Regions from separate parts of the Anaerotignum propionicum DSM 1682 genome, predicted to be linked through region 2. Evidence: a T-box and tRNA genes for the amino acid it is inferred to sense, from the RefSeq annotation. Region 2 holds a T-box; the other holds one or more tRNA genes.

Region 1 (8,697 bases), 240 kb from region 2:
AGAATTTATTTGGTTCAAAGGCAAAGTATGCAGAAAAAATTTTCTGATCTTTCAGTACATTTTTCAAAGAATCCATTAACATTTTTTCAGAAGTTTCTTTCTCTAAGCTTTGATACCTTGATACCTCCGAAGACAGACTAGTTGAAAAAACATACATTTTTTGTAGGTAAGACCGAGCAACTGCTGCATTTGCATCAGCAATATAAGTGATTTCTTTTTTAACTTGATTCGTTACCACCTTTCTTGTCATTCCGGCCAAAGAAAAACATATTGCCCCAATAATTACAAAAATAATACCTGTGTTCATGAACGAAATTCTAAAAGATAACATGTTTTTGCGGCTTAATTTACTCATACACTCACCTCATTTGCATTTCAATAACATCCTAAATTCCATATCTTTCTATTATGTCTCTATTATATCGGTCTTTTCTGCTAAGTCAAATACTATTCCGTAATCTGTTGTTCAACCAGAAAGATTCGTAACATTGTCACAGAATTTCCATCGATTCTCACGTATTTCCTTACACCTTTCTTAGTGTTTAAAATTAGTATGACGTAATAAAAAAAATAGTGGCACACCCTGGGCTTTCTGCAAAAACCTGCTAAGAAAAGTCAATAGTTAATTTGACTTCTAGCAGGTTTCCTTTTTTATAAACCATCTTTTTTCACACATGACTAAAAAGACTGGATTCATTCAGCCAGTCTTCTAATACTAGATTTGATTTTATTGATATACTTCTTTTACTCGTGCATAGTATATCCGCAGAAATTTATTGAGACCTGCAATTTTTGCCAATTTCTTAGCTTTGCCTTCAGATTCTTTTTTCAAAATATACCAATAAACAGAGCTGTCTGCTGGTGCACTGTGTGTCTTTAAGACCCTCATCACTTCATATCCGATTTTTCTTAGCGTCGAGGAACCTCGCTTGCTTATTTTACGATTCGTTCCTATAAATTGCCCTGATTGGTATGGTGGAGCATCTATTCCTGCAAATGCAATCAAAGCCCTGCTGCTATGAAATCTACGAATATCACCAATTTCTGCTATTAATTTTGGTGCTAATACATCTCCAACTCCCCCCATTGACCTTACTACAGAATATTCTGGCAACTGCTTGGCGAGTTCTTTCATCCGTGTTAAAATAGTCTTCAAGGTAGTATTGACTTGCCTCAATACACCAACTGCCTGCTGAATCATAATCTGAGTTGATTCCATTTCAGCAGGCAATGTAGGGATACCATCTTGTGCCAGGGAATAAATCTTGACGGCTTTATTATGGTTCTGATGGTATCCTTTTTCTTTTGCCCACGCTAAATAATTATTAATGAAATCTATCTCTGACAGTTTTGTTATATTATCGAAATGCCAATACATCTCTACAAAATCTGATAATTTGTCTTTACCAGTTGAATCTTGCCATCCCTTCAACAATTTTTTTATACCAGGCATTGTATAGTCCAACAAATGTGTCAAGGACTGTACACTCTCTATTCTCATTCTCATATAATGTGAATACTGTCTGCCCAATATTTTAAGTTCTTGATAAATACCTTCGGACATTTCGTATTTTTTGAGGCGAAACCAGTAATCAATTCCGTAATTTGCTATTGCAATGGAGTCCTGCTTATCTGTTTTTATTGCCCTAAGTCCTTGACTTCTGTACTGTTTCATTTCAAATGGGTTTATTACAGCTACAAAAATCCCTCGTTCTTGCAGAAAATCAAACACCGGAAGATGATAGATTCCTGTTGCCTCAATTACAACTTTAACGTCTTCATTAAATCTTAAAAGCATAGATGACAATTCAGATAATCCTTGCTCTGTATGTTCTATTTCAAACGGTGAACAAATCAACTCTCCATATGGTTTTAAAATACAAACCGTACTCTTTCCTTTTGAAATATCAATTCCAACACTAATCATTGACTCCATCCCTCCAAATCAAAAAATATTTGTAGTTGTTACCATCCACACTTATTACAATTCATTTTAGTTCGTTACACGAAAGCTCATTTATGAGTTTCAACCTGCTTAATCGAATGCTTATAATAAGGGGTGGTTGACGGTTTTTGTGACGGATGTATAAATCCAAAATAGGCCACGCCAGACCAACTACTCCCTTTATTATAAAGAAATAAGTGCAAATGTTTTAGCACTAATGATGTGTTTAACACTTACACTTTTATGGTACTAAAATAGGCCCTCTATGAAATAAAAGCATTTCATAGAAGACCTATATCAGCTACACTTTATGAAGCTCCATCGAAGCTTTTAGGAATGGTCACAGTGATTGCAGGAAGAACAATCTGTACCACAACTGCATCCACCCTTCTTCTTCCTCAAACTTCTTATAATTGCAACTACGACTCCAAGCAAAATCAGCCCTACAATAATTGTTCCCGGTGTCATAATCCATACCTCCTTTTTTAGCCTGCAACGCTAACAGAAACCTTACTATCTTTTGCTTTTGTATTTGAGCGAATCATTAAATACAGGAAACCAATGATAACCAAAATCCCCATTACTGTTCCGAAGCCGAATGCCAAATCCCCGGTAATCACTGAACCAATTTGATATACGCAGAAAGAAACAGCATAAGCAAAGATCGTCTGATATCCAATTGCAAACCATGTCCATTTTGCACTATTCATTTCTCTGCTGATTGCACCAATTGCTGCAAAGCAAGGGGCACACAGTAAATTGAACACCAAGAAGCTGTATGCAGCAACCTGAGTAAAGCTTGATGCCAATGTACCCCAAATTTCAGCACCATCCTCTGCAACCTCGGCAAATCCATAGAGAACACCAAAGGTGCTTACTACGTTTTCCTTTGCAACCAATCCAAGAAGAGCTGCCACTGCTGCCTTCCAATTTCCCCAGCCCAAAGGTGAGAAAATCCAAGCAACTGTATTACCAATGGATGCAAGGAATCCATTGCTTAAATCATCTACCATGCCAAAAGAGCCATTCACATAACCAAAGTTGGAAAGGAACCATACGCAGATAGCAGAAAGTAAAATGATAGTACCAGCCTTCTTAATGAAGGACCAGCCTCTTTCCCACATACTGCGTAATACATTGGAAACGGTAGGCATATGGTATGCAGGAAGCTCCATAACAAAGGGAACGGGATCTCCTGCAAACATCTTTGTCTTTTTAAGTATAATACCTGAAATAATAATTGCGGCAATTCCCACAAAATATGCACTCGGTGCAACCCATGGCGCCCCGTTAAATAATGCACCTGCAATTAAAGCGATAACAGGCAATTTAGCACCACAGGGGATGAATGTTGTTGTAATAATGGTCATTTTACGGTCTCTATCGCTTTCAATGGTTCTGGATGCCATAATACCAGGAACACCACAGCCGGAGCCGATGAGCATAGGAATAAATGACTTTCCTGATAAACCAAAGCGCCGGAAAATTCTATCCATAATAAATGCGATACGAGCCATATAACCGCAAGCTTCCAAAAATGCCAAGAAAATAAACAAAATAAGCATTTGAGGAACAAATCCCAATACAGCACCAACGCCGCCAATAATACCATCTAAAATCAAGCCTTGTAACCACTCGGCACAGTTAATGCTTGCCAAAAAGTCACCAACTATAACAGGAACACCGGGAATCCATAAGCCAAACAATTCCCAACCCTCGCCAAACACACCGTCATTGGCCCAGTCTGTTGCATAAGTACCTACTGTTGTTACAGAAACATAATAAACCAAAAACATGACTAAAGCAAAAATGGGCAGTGCCAGCCAACGATTTGTAACAACCCTATCGATACGATCAGATAATGACAAATTACCTTTGTTGTGCTTCTTATAACAGCCTTTTATAATTTCACCGATATAAATATATCTCTCATTTGTAATGATGCTTTCGCTATCGTCATCAAATTCAGTTTCAATCTTAGAAATAATATCTTCAAAAGCAGAGGCGGAAACTTTCCCCTCTAAAATCTTCTTGTCTCTTTCAAACAACTTAATCGCATGAAAACGTTTTTGCTTCTCTTCAACTCCCTGGGATAACCGAGCAGAAATGGTAGATAAGGCCTCTTCTACCTGAACCGAGAAACTATGGTATTTAGGAGAACCTCCTTGGGTTGCCGCCTGAACTGCTGCCTGAGCCGCTTCCTTGATTCCTGTTCCTTTTAAGGCGGAGATTTCCATAACTGTACATCCAAGCTTTTCAGCCAACTGTTTAATATGTATGGTATCGCCATTTTTCTTAACCACATCCATCATATTTACGGCAATCACCATAGGGAAACCCAATTCTAACAATTGCGTTGTTAAATATAAATTTCTTTCAATGTTGGTACCGTCTACAATATTTAAAATTGCATCGGGTTTTTCTTGCATTAAATAATTTCTTGCCACAACCTCTTCTAATGTATATGGCGATAAGGAATAAATACCAGGTAAATCCGTAATGGTTACATCCTTGTGCCCCTTCAGCTTACCTTCCTTCTTCTCCACGGTAACACCCGGCCAGTTTCCCACAAACTGATTGGAACCGGTCAAAGCATTGAATAATGTTGTCTTACCACTGTTTGGATTTCCGGCAAGCGCAATTTTTATTGACATAATTATCCTCCTTTTCGTTAGTTTAAACTAACCATTCTGCAAAAAAAATTAGTTTTTACTAACTATTTTATAAATATTTTACTCAATCACAACCATCTGGGCATCTGCTTTTCTTAAAGAAAGCTCATACCCTCTAACCGTAACCTCAACTGGATCACCCAATGGAGCAACCTTTCTTACAAAAATTTCTACACCCTTGGTAATACCCATATCCATAATTCTGCGCTTCACCGGGCCTTCTCCTGTAACTTTAATTACAGAAATCCGTTCACCTATTTTTGCATCCTTTAAAGTTCTCATCATATCCCACCTTATACCATAATTCTATTCGCCATCGACTTACTGATTGCAACTCTGGATTCTTTCACATTTACAATAACATTTCCATCAAATTCGGAAATCACAGTGACTTCACTTCCTGTTACAAATCCAAGGGAAGATAAAAAGCGCTGTGTCTCATCCTTTCCACCAATACGCTTAATAATTTGTGGACTTCCTGCACTTGCTAATGTTAGTGGCATATTCACTCCCCCTTCCGACACATAGTAGCCACAACTAACTTATTTAAAGTTTATCACGCCTAACTCATTCCGTCAAGATTTATATCCATTTTTATAGATAATATCCTTGATTCTATGTCCGTTGTTTTAAAAATTTCAACAGCAAACCTTAAAGGCTATTGGTTATAAATAAAATAAAAAACCTTGTATATACCATTAATACAAGGTTTGACTTGAAATATTTAACAAAACTAATGTTTTCTAAGGCGCTCATTATTATAAAGTACACAATAATCAAGAGTTCCTCCAATTACATTCTGATTAAAATATAGATACAATCAGAAGCACCAGTTCAGCTGGTTTTCCTCAACTTATAGGCAGCTGTTACTTGCAGTGTCTAAAATGGAATTAAAAACCCTATTCATGTAACAATTACGACGATACAAAGTCCTCTTGCTATAAGTAAAAGCAAACGTCTTTCAGCAAATATAAAAACCAAAAATCATTTCCCTCCCAAGCAAAGCAGGTGATTTTCTCCAGATAAAGTATACAAATAAAAAAAGTGTCTATAAAGACACTTTTTTCAAGCGCGAGACGAGATTCGAACTCGCGACCCTCGCCTTGGCAAGGCGATGCTCTACCACTGAGCCACTCGCGCAAAATATGGTGCCCAGAGCCGGAATCGAACCAGCGACACGAGGATTTTCAGTCCTCTGCTCTACCGACTGAGCTATCTGGGCACATATTGATTTTTAAGCGGTTATGCCCGAGACCGGGGTCGAACCGGTACGGGTGTTACCCCGCAGGATTTTAAGTCCTGTGCGTCTGCCAATTCCGCCACTCGGGCAAGTTTCTTGCTCGTTTAAACCGCTCATTTAATATATCAAAGACAAGCTAATTTGTCAATACTTTTTTTCAGGATTTTTTTCTGTAGTATTAATATTTGTACAGCTTCCTTTGCTATGCTTATTCGTTCTTAGCGACATCTCTTTCGTCCTACTTCTTAGGATAATTCCTCTCTATTCTCTCTTTCCTTCTGTGTCATTTAAAACACCATCATTATAGTACGTGCCATCCAGAGACTTGCCATCCCTGTAAACCACTTGTCCCTTGCTGTTTTTACCTTCCAAATAAGAGATATATACATAATAATCTTCTCCTTTTTGTTCCCCCCAAATTCCCGTAAAATAACCATCCTCATCCACTTGCATGGTAATTTCCTTAATGGATGGATGATTACTATCTCCGTACTCAATCCTGCAAGAAATCTCCTTCACTTCTTTAATAGAAGTAAGCCCTATGATTCTATCCTCTCTAACAATATACGTGCTTACTTCTTTATCACAAGGAATTAAACCACTTACGCCTCCGCTTTTCAGCTTCCATAGGACACCAAATTCCGGCTCCACTGGAACTGCTGAAAGATTACCATCCCATTTCCCTACAATCAATTTGCTCCCCTTGGAAAGCTCATATTGAGCTAATATCTTTTCAGAGGGCCCATAGTGAAGCCCCTTCTCACAAGCATAGAAAACCCGCTCAGCTGTTAGATAATACCCTTCCAGCCGCAAAAATGATATATACAGCAACGGAATAATGATAATAAAAAGAAAGATTTGCCTTTTACGATTCATTCGCCATCATCCGCCTCTCTGTTAAATCAATGGAAATTTCCTTATTATTATTATTATAGATCAAAGGAATGATAATTTTTGTTGCATCTAAAGGCACATCTTCTCTAAATTCCTGCCCACGACCGTAGTAGCTTCCGCTTTTCCATCCATTCCCACCTCTGGGTAATTGAGTTTCACCAACATATATCTGTGGATTGATTGATAAACTCCACTTTATGCTATCAGAAAACGGATTCGTCCAAGTAGCATAGCGAATTTCCATTGTATTATCCTCATAATATAAAATTTTATCAATGATATATGTGGTATCATATACTTTTTCTTTGTAGCCTACATCAATGGTATATACCAACGGACTATCTTCTTTATCCTTATAAGTTTCAAAGACTGAAATGAAAGAGGTGGTAATAAGAGAAAACACAGGAAAAAAATTTATAAGTATTAGTATAATGAGTAGATTCCGTAAGCTTAGCCAAATCCAGCCAATCACAGGTGAGTGAACTTTGTTCAATTCCTCCCCAAGGGTATCCGCATCCCCCATACAAGTTAAGACTGCCCTTTTCCCTTGCTCCTCGTCCATTCCATCTGATATAAAATCCTCATACCGATCTTCCATATGGTTGCTTAACTCAACGTATATAGGGTTATGATCATATCTAAATTTCACGTGGGATAAAACTTCCTTCAGGTATTTTTCCCAATCAGGTACATGCATACCCCGCACCCCCTAATACCTTCTGAACGGAGCCTGTAAAGGTGCTCCACTGTTCTTTTTCCTTTGCAAGCTGCTCTTTCCCTTTTGTTGTTATTTGATAATACTTTCGCTCCTTACCCGTCTCTGACTTTGCTTTATAAGATTTTAGGAATCCTTGGGTTTCCATGCGATGTAAAACTGGGTACAACGTTCCCTCTTTAAATTGAAAAACAGAGTTGCTTCTTTGTTCTATTTCTTTAATGATTTCATAGCCATAGTAATCCTTTTCCTGTAACAAGGAAAGCAACATTAAAATAGAGCTGCCACCAATCAATCCTTTATCCACTTAGATAACTCCCTTCATATATGCATAGAACAACTAGGTATAGTTTACCTAGATATTCTATGTATGTCAAGAATATATTTTTACTCCCCCAAATAAAGACTTTCGGAAGACTTTGTGTCTAAAGGAGCAAAGTTAACACTCCATTACAGTGTTTTTAACGGACAGAATTTTGACCTAATTCAGCTAATTAAAGGAAGCATTTAATTTACTTGATTTTCTATTTATCTTATTTATTTCTAAAGTACTTTCAAGCTTAAGGCTTTTCACATAAAAAAAACAAACCCTAAGGTTTGTTTAAAATATGGGCGGAGAAGGATTCGAACCTTCGAAGCTATCGCAACAGATTTACAGTCTGCCCCCTTTGGCCGCTCGGGAATCCACCCAATTAAAATGTGCGCTTACAAAGAAAATGATTACATATCCTGTAAGCTCTCAAAATAGAATAGCGCTGATTAACAACCAATACTCCATAGAAAGGAGGTGATCCAGCCGCACCTTCCGATACGGCTACCTTGTTACGACTTCACCCCAGTCGCTGGCTTCACCTTCGGCGGCTCCTTCCTTACGGTCAGGTCACCGACTTCGGGTGCTTCCAACTCCCATGGTGTGACGGGCGGTGTGTACAAGGCCCGGGAACGTATTCACCGCGACATTCTGATTCGCGATTACTAGCGATTCCAGCTTCATGTAGTCGAGTTGCAGACTACAATCCGAACTGGGACTGGGTTTTTGTGATTTGCTCGACGTCGCCGTTTTGCGTCACTTTGTTACCAGCCATTGTAGCACGTGTGTAGCCCAAGACATAAGGGGCATGATGATTTGACGTCATCCCCACCTTCCTCCGTGTTATCCACGGCAGTCTCCCTAGAGTGCCCAACTGAATGATGGCTACTAAGAATAGGGGTTGCGCTCGTTGCGGGACTT
Region 2 (8,697 bases):
TCAGAAAGAATCATCTTTCTGAACTTCATAATTCTGTCCCCTTCAAAGAACATATGCTCTGTTCTTGTCAAGCCAATGCCTTCTGCACCAAAATCAATGGCTGTTTGTGCATCATGGGGTGTATCTGCATTGGTTCTTACTTTAAGAGATCTCTTTTCATCAGCCCAAGCCATGAATTTTGAGAAATCTCCACTGATTTCAGGATCAACAGTAGGGATATCCTCACCGTAAATGTTACCGGTGGAGCCATCCAAAGAAATATAGTCACCCTCCTTGAATGTTCTGCCACCCAAAGAAAAGGTCTTTGCTTCTTCATTCATTTTGATTTCTTCACAGCCGGATACACAGCAAGTACCCATACCACGGGCTACTACTGCCGCATGAGAGGTCATACCGCCACGTACTGTCAGGATGCCCTGAGCCGCTGCCATACCTTCAATATCCTCGGGAGAGGTTTCCAAACGAACCAGAATGACTCTGTCGCCGCCCTCTGCCTGATTCTTGGCATCTTCTGCAGTAAAGCAAACCTTACCAGCCGCCGCACCGGGGGATGCAGGCAGACCTTTGCCAAGGGGCTTTGCAGCTTTTAATGCCTTTTGATCAAAAGCAGGATGCAAAATCTGATCCAACTGCTTAGGATCAACCTTCATCAACGCCTCTTCCTTGGTGATGAGGCCTTCCTCTACCATATCAACTGCGATACGTAAAGCAGCATTGGCAGTTCTCTTGCCATTTCTTGTTTGCAGGAAGTACAGCTTGCCCTCTTCCACGGTAAACTCCATATCCTGCATATCTTTATAGTGATTTTCTAATTTATTTGCAATTTCCATAAACTGCTTGTAAACTTCCGGCATATCCTCTGCCAGCTTTGCAATGGGGTTGGGTGTACGAACACCAGCAACAACGTCCTCGCCCTGGGCATTTACCAAGTATTCACCCAACATAGCTTTTTCCCCAGTTGCGGCATTTCTTGTAAAAGCAACACCGGTACCGGATGTATCACCCATATTGCCAAATACCATCATCTGTACGTTAACCGCTGTTCCCCAGCTATAAGGAATATCATTCATTCTTCTGTATACAAAGGCACGAGGGTTATCCCAGCTGCGGAATACTGCCATAGCCGCCTCAAGCAACTGCTCCTTTGGATTCTGAGGGAACTCTTTGCCCTGATCATCCAAATAAATCTGTTTGAACATTGCAGTAACCTTTTTCAGGTCTTCTGCTGTCAGCTCTGTATCATAACGCACGCCTGCTTCTTCTTTATATTCATCCAGCTTTCTTTCAAACTTAGATTTGGAAACGCCGATTACAACGTCTGCAAACATCATGATAAATCTTCTGTAAGAATCATAAGCAAATCTGGGATTGCCTGTTTTCTTTGCCAAACTCTCAACGGATACATCATTTAAACCAAGGTTCAAAACCGTATCCATCATGCCAGGCATAGATGCTCTCGCACCGGAACGAACGGAAACCAGAAGGGGGTTTTCAGGATCACCCAGCTTTTTGCCGGCAATCTCTTCAAGCTTGCTCAATGCCACATCAATCTGGGCAATCATTTCTTCAGTCAGTTTCTTACCACCTTCGTTATAATCTGTGCAGGCTTCTGTTGAAATGGTAAAGCCTTGGGGAATCGGCAGACCTAACATTGTCATTTCTGCGAGGTTTGCACCCTTTCCTCCTAAAAGGTTTTTCATGGTTGCGTTGCCTTCGCTGAACATGTAAACATACTTCTTGCTCATACACATTACCTCCTGTTTTCCATCTGGATGTCAGACGTGGAATTTTATATCTGGAATTTTTTGAAAAACTGATCTTAACAGAATTATATCATTTCCCATGAAAAATCACAACGCTATTCCGAGAAGGCAGCTACGCATTCTACGCTATTGCACTAAAATAAAACCATCCCATTGTGATTATGCAATAATTTTTTAAATTTTATAACCATTTTTACTCCATGTTGCCAAAAAAAATATGCTGACCAAGGAAGTTGGTCAGCATATTGCATCATGGGACGTATTATGTCCCAATAAATTTTTTGCTCTTAGAGCTTATCACTTAAGTTCTTTAATATACAAGTGCTAAGTATACAGCACTTTTACTCATTGTGCAACAAAAAATTTCATTCATTTTTGTACGATATCGTTATCAGCGACAAAAAATTATGGTTAATACGTTAGGCAAAAGGAAAAGAAAGGGGGTCCTTTTATTGAATTAGCTGTGTTTAAATAAATAACTATAAAATGGAAACACAACACCAATAGACAAAATAAGAACCCTTCATATTTCCAATACAGCTGCCTGCTTTCACATAGTCTAAAAATGAGTATTGTTTAAGTGTTAAGCTGTATTGCTATCTTTACCTCTTTCTCCATTCAATCATACGGAGATATCATAAAAGTTTTGTCTACAACAACCACTTATCGCAGTTGATTGCCATTTCCCGCAATGTTTCTACGAATTTGCCAACATGATAGCCATCGCAAACCGCATGATGGCATTGGATAGCAAGGGGCATCATGATTTTGCCGTTTTCTTTTTTATATTTTCCAATGGTGAAAATAGGCAAAAGATAATTTCCATCTGAAAAAACATTGATATTAAACGCAGTAAAATCCAGCCACGGAACACTGGAAATATTAAAAGTATTGGGCGGTATATACTCCTGTGGAAAAAGACCTCCACATGTATACTGTGCCGTATCTTGCAAATATGCGCTGTAGAATGTATTGTAACAGCTATCATATTTTGTCCATACGGCTGAAAACGTTTCCGTGATAGGATCGAAAACAGTATACATCGGGTCGATGACCTCCCAATATCCCAAACGCTGGTCGCTATTCATTGTCATTCGAAACTCCGGTAACTGATTCACCACCGATGAAATCATAAAGACTTGTGCAGGGTAGGATTTCATTCCACGCTCTTTTAGCCGAATCAGCAGATTAGTAATATCAATGTCTACCGTTATGCTATAGGAGCATGGAATATTGTTTTTATAATGTTCATAGTGAGCTTTTCTTGTCCATTGTTCCATTTGTATCTCAATAAATTTCATAGTCTTTGCCTCCTAGAAAATAGTATCAATTTTAAGAGGCATTATTTGCTGGTGTTTACCATGCTCATCCACCTTCTTCACCATTGTAACATCTGAAATATATATACTAATGAATGGTTTCATTCAATTTAAGGTTATCGTATCATATCTTTCAAAGAGGATACTCTGGAAGGCTTTGCATCTTAAAACTCCATTTTTTCTTTCAAATAAGCACTCAACTGTGCAATGGGCATTCTAACCTGTTCCATAGTGTCTCTGTCACGCACAGTAACACTCTGATCCTCTTCAGATTCAAAATCATAAGTGATGCAGAATGGTGTACCAATTTCGTCCTGTCTGCGGTAACGCTTACCGATGGAACCAGATTCATCAAATTCGCAGTTAAACTCTTTGGAAAGCAAAGCAAATACTTCTGTCGCCTTTTCGCTCAGCTTTTTGGAAAGCGGGAAAACTGCAGCCTTAACCGGCGCAAGGGCGGGATGGAAACGCAATACTGTTCTTACATCACCTTCGCTAACCTCTTCCTCATCATACGCCTCACATAAAAACGCCAAGGTAACACGGTCAGCACCTAAAGAAGGCTCAATGCAATAAGGGATATATTTTTCATTTTTATCCTGATCGTAATAGGTCATATCCTGACCACTAACCTCTTGATGGCATCTTAAGTCGAAATTGGTTCTGTCGGCAATGCCCCAAAGCTCGCCCCAGCCAAAGGGGAACTTAAACTCTATATCAGTAGTTGCGTTGCTATAATGACTAAGTTCTTCTTGCTCATGGTCACGCAGTCTGATGCTTTCTGCATCCATATTCAATTTCAATAACCAATCCTTACAGAAGCTTCTCCAATACTCAAACCACTGTAAGTCAGTTCCTGGTTCGCAGAAAAACTCTAATTCCATCTGCTCAAATTCTCTGGTACGGAAGGTAAAATTACCTGGTGTTATTTCGTTGCGGAAAGACTTACCAATCTGACCAATACCAAAAGGTAGTTTCTTTCTGCTGGTACGCTGTACATTCTTAAAGTTTACGAAAATTCCCTGGGCTGTTTCAGGACGAAGGTAAACCACGTTTTTCGCATCCTCTGTCACACCCTGAAAGGTTTTAAACATCAAATTAAACTGACGAATATCTGTAAAGTTATGGCTGCCACAGGAAGGGCAGGCAACCTGATGCTCATCAATAAATTGTTTCATTTCATCATTGCTCCAGCCATCCACAGCTGCCTCGGGCATATTGTGCTCTGCAATATATTCCTCAATCAATTTATCTGCACGGAAACGCTCCTTGCATTCCTTACAATCCATCAAAGGGTCACTAAAACCCCCAACGTGACCGGAAGCCACCCAAGTCTGAGGGTTCATCAAGATTGCGCAATCCACACCAACATTAAATGGGCTTTCTTGAATAAATTTCTTCCACCATGCTTTTTTAACATTGTTTTTCAGCTCAACACCAATGGGGCCGTAATCCCATGTGTTCGCTAAGCCACCGTAAATTTCGGAGCCGGGATAAACAAAACCTCTATTTTTTGCCAATGCAACTACTTTTTCCATAGTTTTTTCTGTCATAATAATTCCTCCTTCAAAAAAGTTGATAAGTTTTTTACCGAGGAAAGGCAATAAAAAAACTCCCCTCCCTCGCTGTAAAAGCAAGGGACGAAAGTCTATCTTCCGCGGTTCCACCCTTATTGATCTACGCAAAGCGTAAATCCACTCTTGTGAAGTCCTGCTCCAAAGTGCCCTTCACCGTACTCTGCTGTCTTCTTTTCACCCACCGAAGACTCTCTGAAAACATACTACGGATACTCCTCTTTTTCATTGCAGTTATTCAATTTAGCCATTATGCTAACACTTTCCCGCATTTCTGTCAATACCTATTTTATAAACTACAGTTCTTTGCTGAATTCTCGGCTTTTTAGCCGCACCCCCATATGTATCTCCAAATAGCGCCGCATCATGGTGTCCAACTGGTTCGTGGCTTCCTCGGAAAGGGTAAATGCAAAAACTTGCTTTCCTTCCCTTTCGGTAATAAAAGAAATTGCTTTTTGCACTGCCCCAAGAAGAGAAATCTCTCCGCCGAAGCAATGGTCTTTACAAAGGAACTCCCCTGCAGACTCGTTAAAATAAAGGGGTGCATCATCCCTACTGCAAACCATACAGCCCTCATTGGATAATACGCCGGAAAGCTGCGCATATTTCACCTCAAAAATGCGGGAAATAAGCCTTGGCGGCACTTGGCTTTTCTCAAGCATAGCCAAGGAATACAGCAGAAGTTTTAAGGTTTCATCCTGCTCCATCCCAGCAGGGCAAGTCCGCTCCACCAGCTCGGTCAAATAGACAGCTTCTGCAAGACGATCCATATCCATTCGAATGCCATAAAAGCTTTCAATCAAATCAGCTTGGGTTAAGGAATAAAAACCTTTTCCCTCATACGCTATAAAATCGCAATATGAAAAAAGCTGTGTGCCGGAAAGCAGCTTGCTTTTGGTGTTTTTTGCACCACGGGCATTGAGCATCACCCGACCGATGCCCTTGGCCAAAACCAAAATCCGTTTGCCGCTCTCGCCCACTTGGTTTTCCTGAATTACAACACCTCTAAAATGAACAACGCCCACTTTTCCCCCTCATTTTCTAATAAGACCTCGGGATGCTGTCCCAAACCTTGCAAACAAGTCATGCACCTTTGCTTGGCAAAAGTCGGCTTCGCATCCTGCCCTATCTTGGGCAGTGCAGTATTGAAAAGACTTGACCCAAACTTTCGTAACGCAAAATTTTCATTTCTTGCTATTATATTAATTCACCCCCCATGCAGAGGGGGTGACGAAAGTTTTTGCTCTTGCTTTTTTCAAAAAGCAAGTGGGTGTGGGTTAAAACCCACGGTCTTAAGGTCTTATATTCTTAATAAAAATTTTTATTTTTTGAGCTGTCTGCAATCCTCCGTCGGGGATTTGGTCTATCTCCCAAATCGGATTTGTAACGCAAATAATCTTCAATCTGACCTGTTTGTGCAAACTTTTGCCAGTATGCCTTTTTATTCCGCTCGTCCATAAAACCGTCCCCTTTCTTTCATTATGTTATGGAGCAATAACGAAAGCATACAGGTAAATTAATACCAATACCGCCAAAAACAGAAAGGGTTCTTGATTCTATCAGACATTTCGTCTGTCATATCCAAAATTTTTCAGCAAAAAGTCACTGTCTCGCCAATCCTTTTTCACTTTTACCCAAAGCTCCAAATAAATTGGTGAGCCCAACAATCGCTCCATATCTCTTCTAGCCAAAGAGCCAATTTTTTTCAACATAGCGCCCTGCTTGCCAATAATAATTCCCTTATGGGAATCTTTTTCACAATAAATGGTTGCTTCCACATCCACCATATTTTGACCTTCACGTTTTTTCATAGACATAATTTCCACGGCGATTCCATGGGGTATTTCATCTTGAAGGAGATAAAGAGCCTTCTCACGAACAATTTCGGAAGCTATTTGACGCTCCGGCTGATCTGTAACCATATCCTCTGGAAAATACTGAGGGCCCTCAGGCAAATATTTCTTAATCACATCCATCAATGCATCGGTATTACTGCCCTTCATTGCAGAAATAGGAACAACCTCAGCAAAGGTATACAGCTTACGATAAGCCTCAATCACCTGCAAAAGCTTCTCTCGCTCAATGGTATCAATTTTATTAATGACCAAAACTACTGGTGTCTTTACGTTTTCCAGTCGGTCGATTACATATTGATCCATTTCCACTACTTTTTCCGTAGGTTCGATGAGCATTAAAACTAAGTCCACTTCATTAAAGGTATTCTCCGCAGAACGCACCATAAATTCGCCCAGCTTATGCTTGGGCTTATGGATTCCAGGTGTATCCAAGAATACACATTGAAAATCCTCCTTGGTCAAAATACTGGTGATTTTATTTCGTGTTGTTTGAGGTTTATGGGAAGTAATGGCGATTTTTTCCCCGATTAGGCAATTCATCAATGTGGATTTTCCAACATTGGGTCTGCCAATCAATGTAACAAAGCCGGAATGGAATTTTTTCATGCTTGTCCCTCCGCATTTTCTGCTGCAATGTAAGCTTTATATTCCGCTTCCTTCACATCCCAATCCTTTTGCATGTCCAATAAAATCATGTATTGCAGCCAACGGTCATTTTTGGTGTCAATATCCTCTTGGGTTAAGCCCTTAATCAGAGTTAATGCCTGATAATACTTCATGCCTGCTTCCGCTGTCATATATTCAGATTGCATACCCAGCACAACACAAATCTTATTGGGCAGAGCATATCTTCTGATTTCTTCCTGAACGCCCTCTGTGCTTTTACCCATTTGGCGCATAAATTCCAAAGCATTTTTATAATGAATCACATATTCGCTTTCTTTAATTTTAACACGCTGTGCCTTCCAATTTTCCTCAATATACGCCACCACTTCTTCCATGGTTTTTGCGTTTGGCTTCAATTCCACATGGGCAAATTTTTCTCTTAATGCATCCATTTATATTCCTCCTATTTCTAAAATAAATCAGATATTTCTATTCATCACAACGATTGCTATTGAAAGCTATTTAAGCTGTCAGGAAGCTGTCCAAATTATTTCTTGCAGTTCAAATTTGAATCTTCAAAGCAACAAGTTGCAGCCATGTCTTAGTGAGTTACAGTATTCTGAACAGGCTTTTTCCAACCTTTGTTTTACAAAAACATTTAATTTGTTCCCTTATTTTCGTTTTCTATTATATACGGATAACGCTATTTTCACAAGCAAACATAAGAAACATGCCTCAGCCATGACTATTTTTATATTATGTCCTAAAAAGGCTTTCTCGTCATTGCTTTATTACATGAGCTTCATCTTTTTAAATATTATTATCTCTAGCAATCCCTCAGCTCGTCCCATCTTTTTCGAATTGCCTTCATATCCTCCCATGCAGGGCGTTTTTTCTCCTCATCCCGCAAAAGTGCTGAGGGATGATAGGTCGCAATAAAGTCATAGCCCATCTTAGGGAGCCAAATACCTCTTTGGCGTGTGATGCGAAAGGAAGGGTCGATGATGGTGGTGGCCGCAATTCTACCTAGGCAAACGATGATTTTGGGTTCAATCAATTTTAATTGATACCTTAAATAATTTAAACAAGCATCTTTCTCATCATCATAGGGGTCTCGATTCCCCGGGGGACGGCATTTCACAATGTTTGTAATATACACATCCTCTAAAGAAAGACCAACGCTTACCAGCATTTTGTCCAAAAGCTGTCCAGCAGGGCCAACAAATGGCTGACCCTGCAAATCCTCTTGCTGTCCCGGCCCCTCCCCGATAAACATAATATCCGCCTTAGGGTTACCCTTGCCAATCACCACATGTGTGCGCAGCTCCCACAGCCTGCATTTTTTGCAGTTATAACAAGCGCCCTCTAACGTCTCCCAACTCTTTTGAGCCATAGCTCTCCCTCGCTTACTTTATGTCCTCACCGCGAAAGCCCATTGGCAACAATTCCTTGAGTTTCATTACCTTTATGCCTTCACTGTCGCTATCTAAAATCACTTCACCCTCAGGCAAAAATTCAAACAATACCTGTCTGCAAATGCCACAAGGTGCCGCATAGTCTCCTGAGCTGGCGACTATAG

Evidence for each region. The T-box of region 2 lies ahead of CPRO_RS01405 (glycine--tRNA ligase). A T-box ahead of a tRNA ligase gene usually reads a tRNA of that ligase, here a tRNA-Gly.
Region 1: it encodes a tRNA-Gly, which carries the amino acid that the T-box ahead of CPRO_RS01405 (glycine--tRNA ligase) is inferred to sense. The anticodon was not compared.

What each region holds. Positions count from the first base shown of each region.
Region 1 covers NZ_CP014223.1:545,482-554,178, reverse strand. The annotation lists gene CPRO_RS02545 (methyl-accepting chemotaxis protein) at 1-355, opposite strand, end outside; gene CPRO_RS02540 (IS110 family RNA-guided transposase) at 728-1,927, opposite strand; gene CPRO_RS14790 (FeoB-associated Cys-rich membrane protein) at 2,276-2,413, opposite strand; gene feoB (ferrous iron transport protein B) at 2,431-4,599, opposite strand; gene CPRO_RS02530 (FeoA family protein) at 4,678-4,899, opposite strand; gene CPRO_RS02525 (FeoA family protein) at 4,911-5,120, opposite strand; tRNA gene CPRO_RS02520 (tRNA-Gly) at 5,686-5,757, opposite strand; tRNA gene CPRO_RS02515 (tRNA-Phe) at 5,764-5,839, opposite strand; tRNA gene CPRO_RS02510 (tRNA-Leu) at 5,863-5,946, opposite strand; gene CPRO_RS02505 (hypothetical protein) at 6,119-6,733, opposite strand; gene CPRO_RS02500 (permease prefix domain 1-containing protein) at 6,723-7,448, opposite strand; gene CPRO_RS02495 (PadR family transcriptional regulator) at 7,435-7,773, opposite strand; tRNA gene CPRO_RS02490 (tRNA-Tyr) at 8,076-8,156, opposite strand; rRNA gene CPRO_RS02485 (16S ribosomal RNA) at 8,247-8,697, opposite strand, start outside.
Region 2 covers NZ_CP014223.1:305,247-313,943, reverse strand. The annotation lists gene ppdK (pyruvate, phosphate dikinase) at 1-1,745, opposite strand, end outside; gene catA (type A chloramphenicol O-acetyltransferase) at 2,414-3,064, opposite strand; gene CPRO_RS01405 (glycine--tRNA ligase) at 3,247-4,635, opposite strand; T-box leader at 4,716-4,894, opposite strand; gene recO (DNA repair protein RecO) at 4,953-5,681, opposite strand; gene CPRO_RS15145 (hypothetical protein) at 5,965-6,114, opposite strand; gene era (GTPase Era) at 6,216-7,118, opposite strand; gene CPRO_RS01390 (hypothetical protein) at 7,115-7,570, opposite strand; gene CPRO_RS01385 (uracil-DNA glycosylase) at 7,945-8,511, opposite strand; gene cdd (cytidine deaminase) at 8,525-8,697, opposite strand, start outside.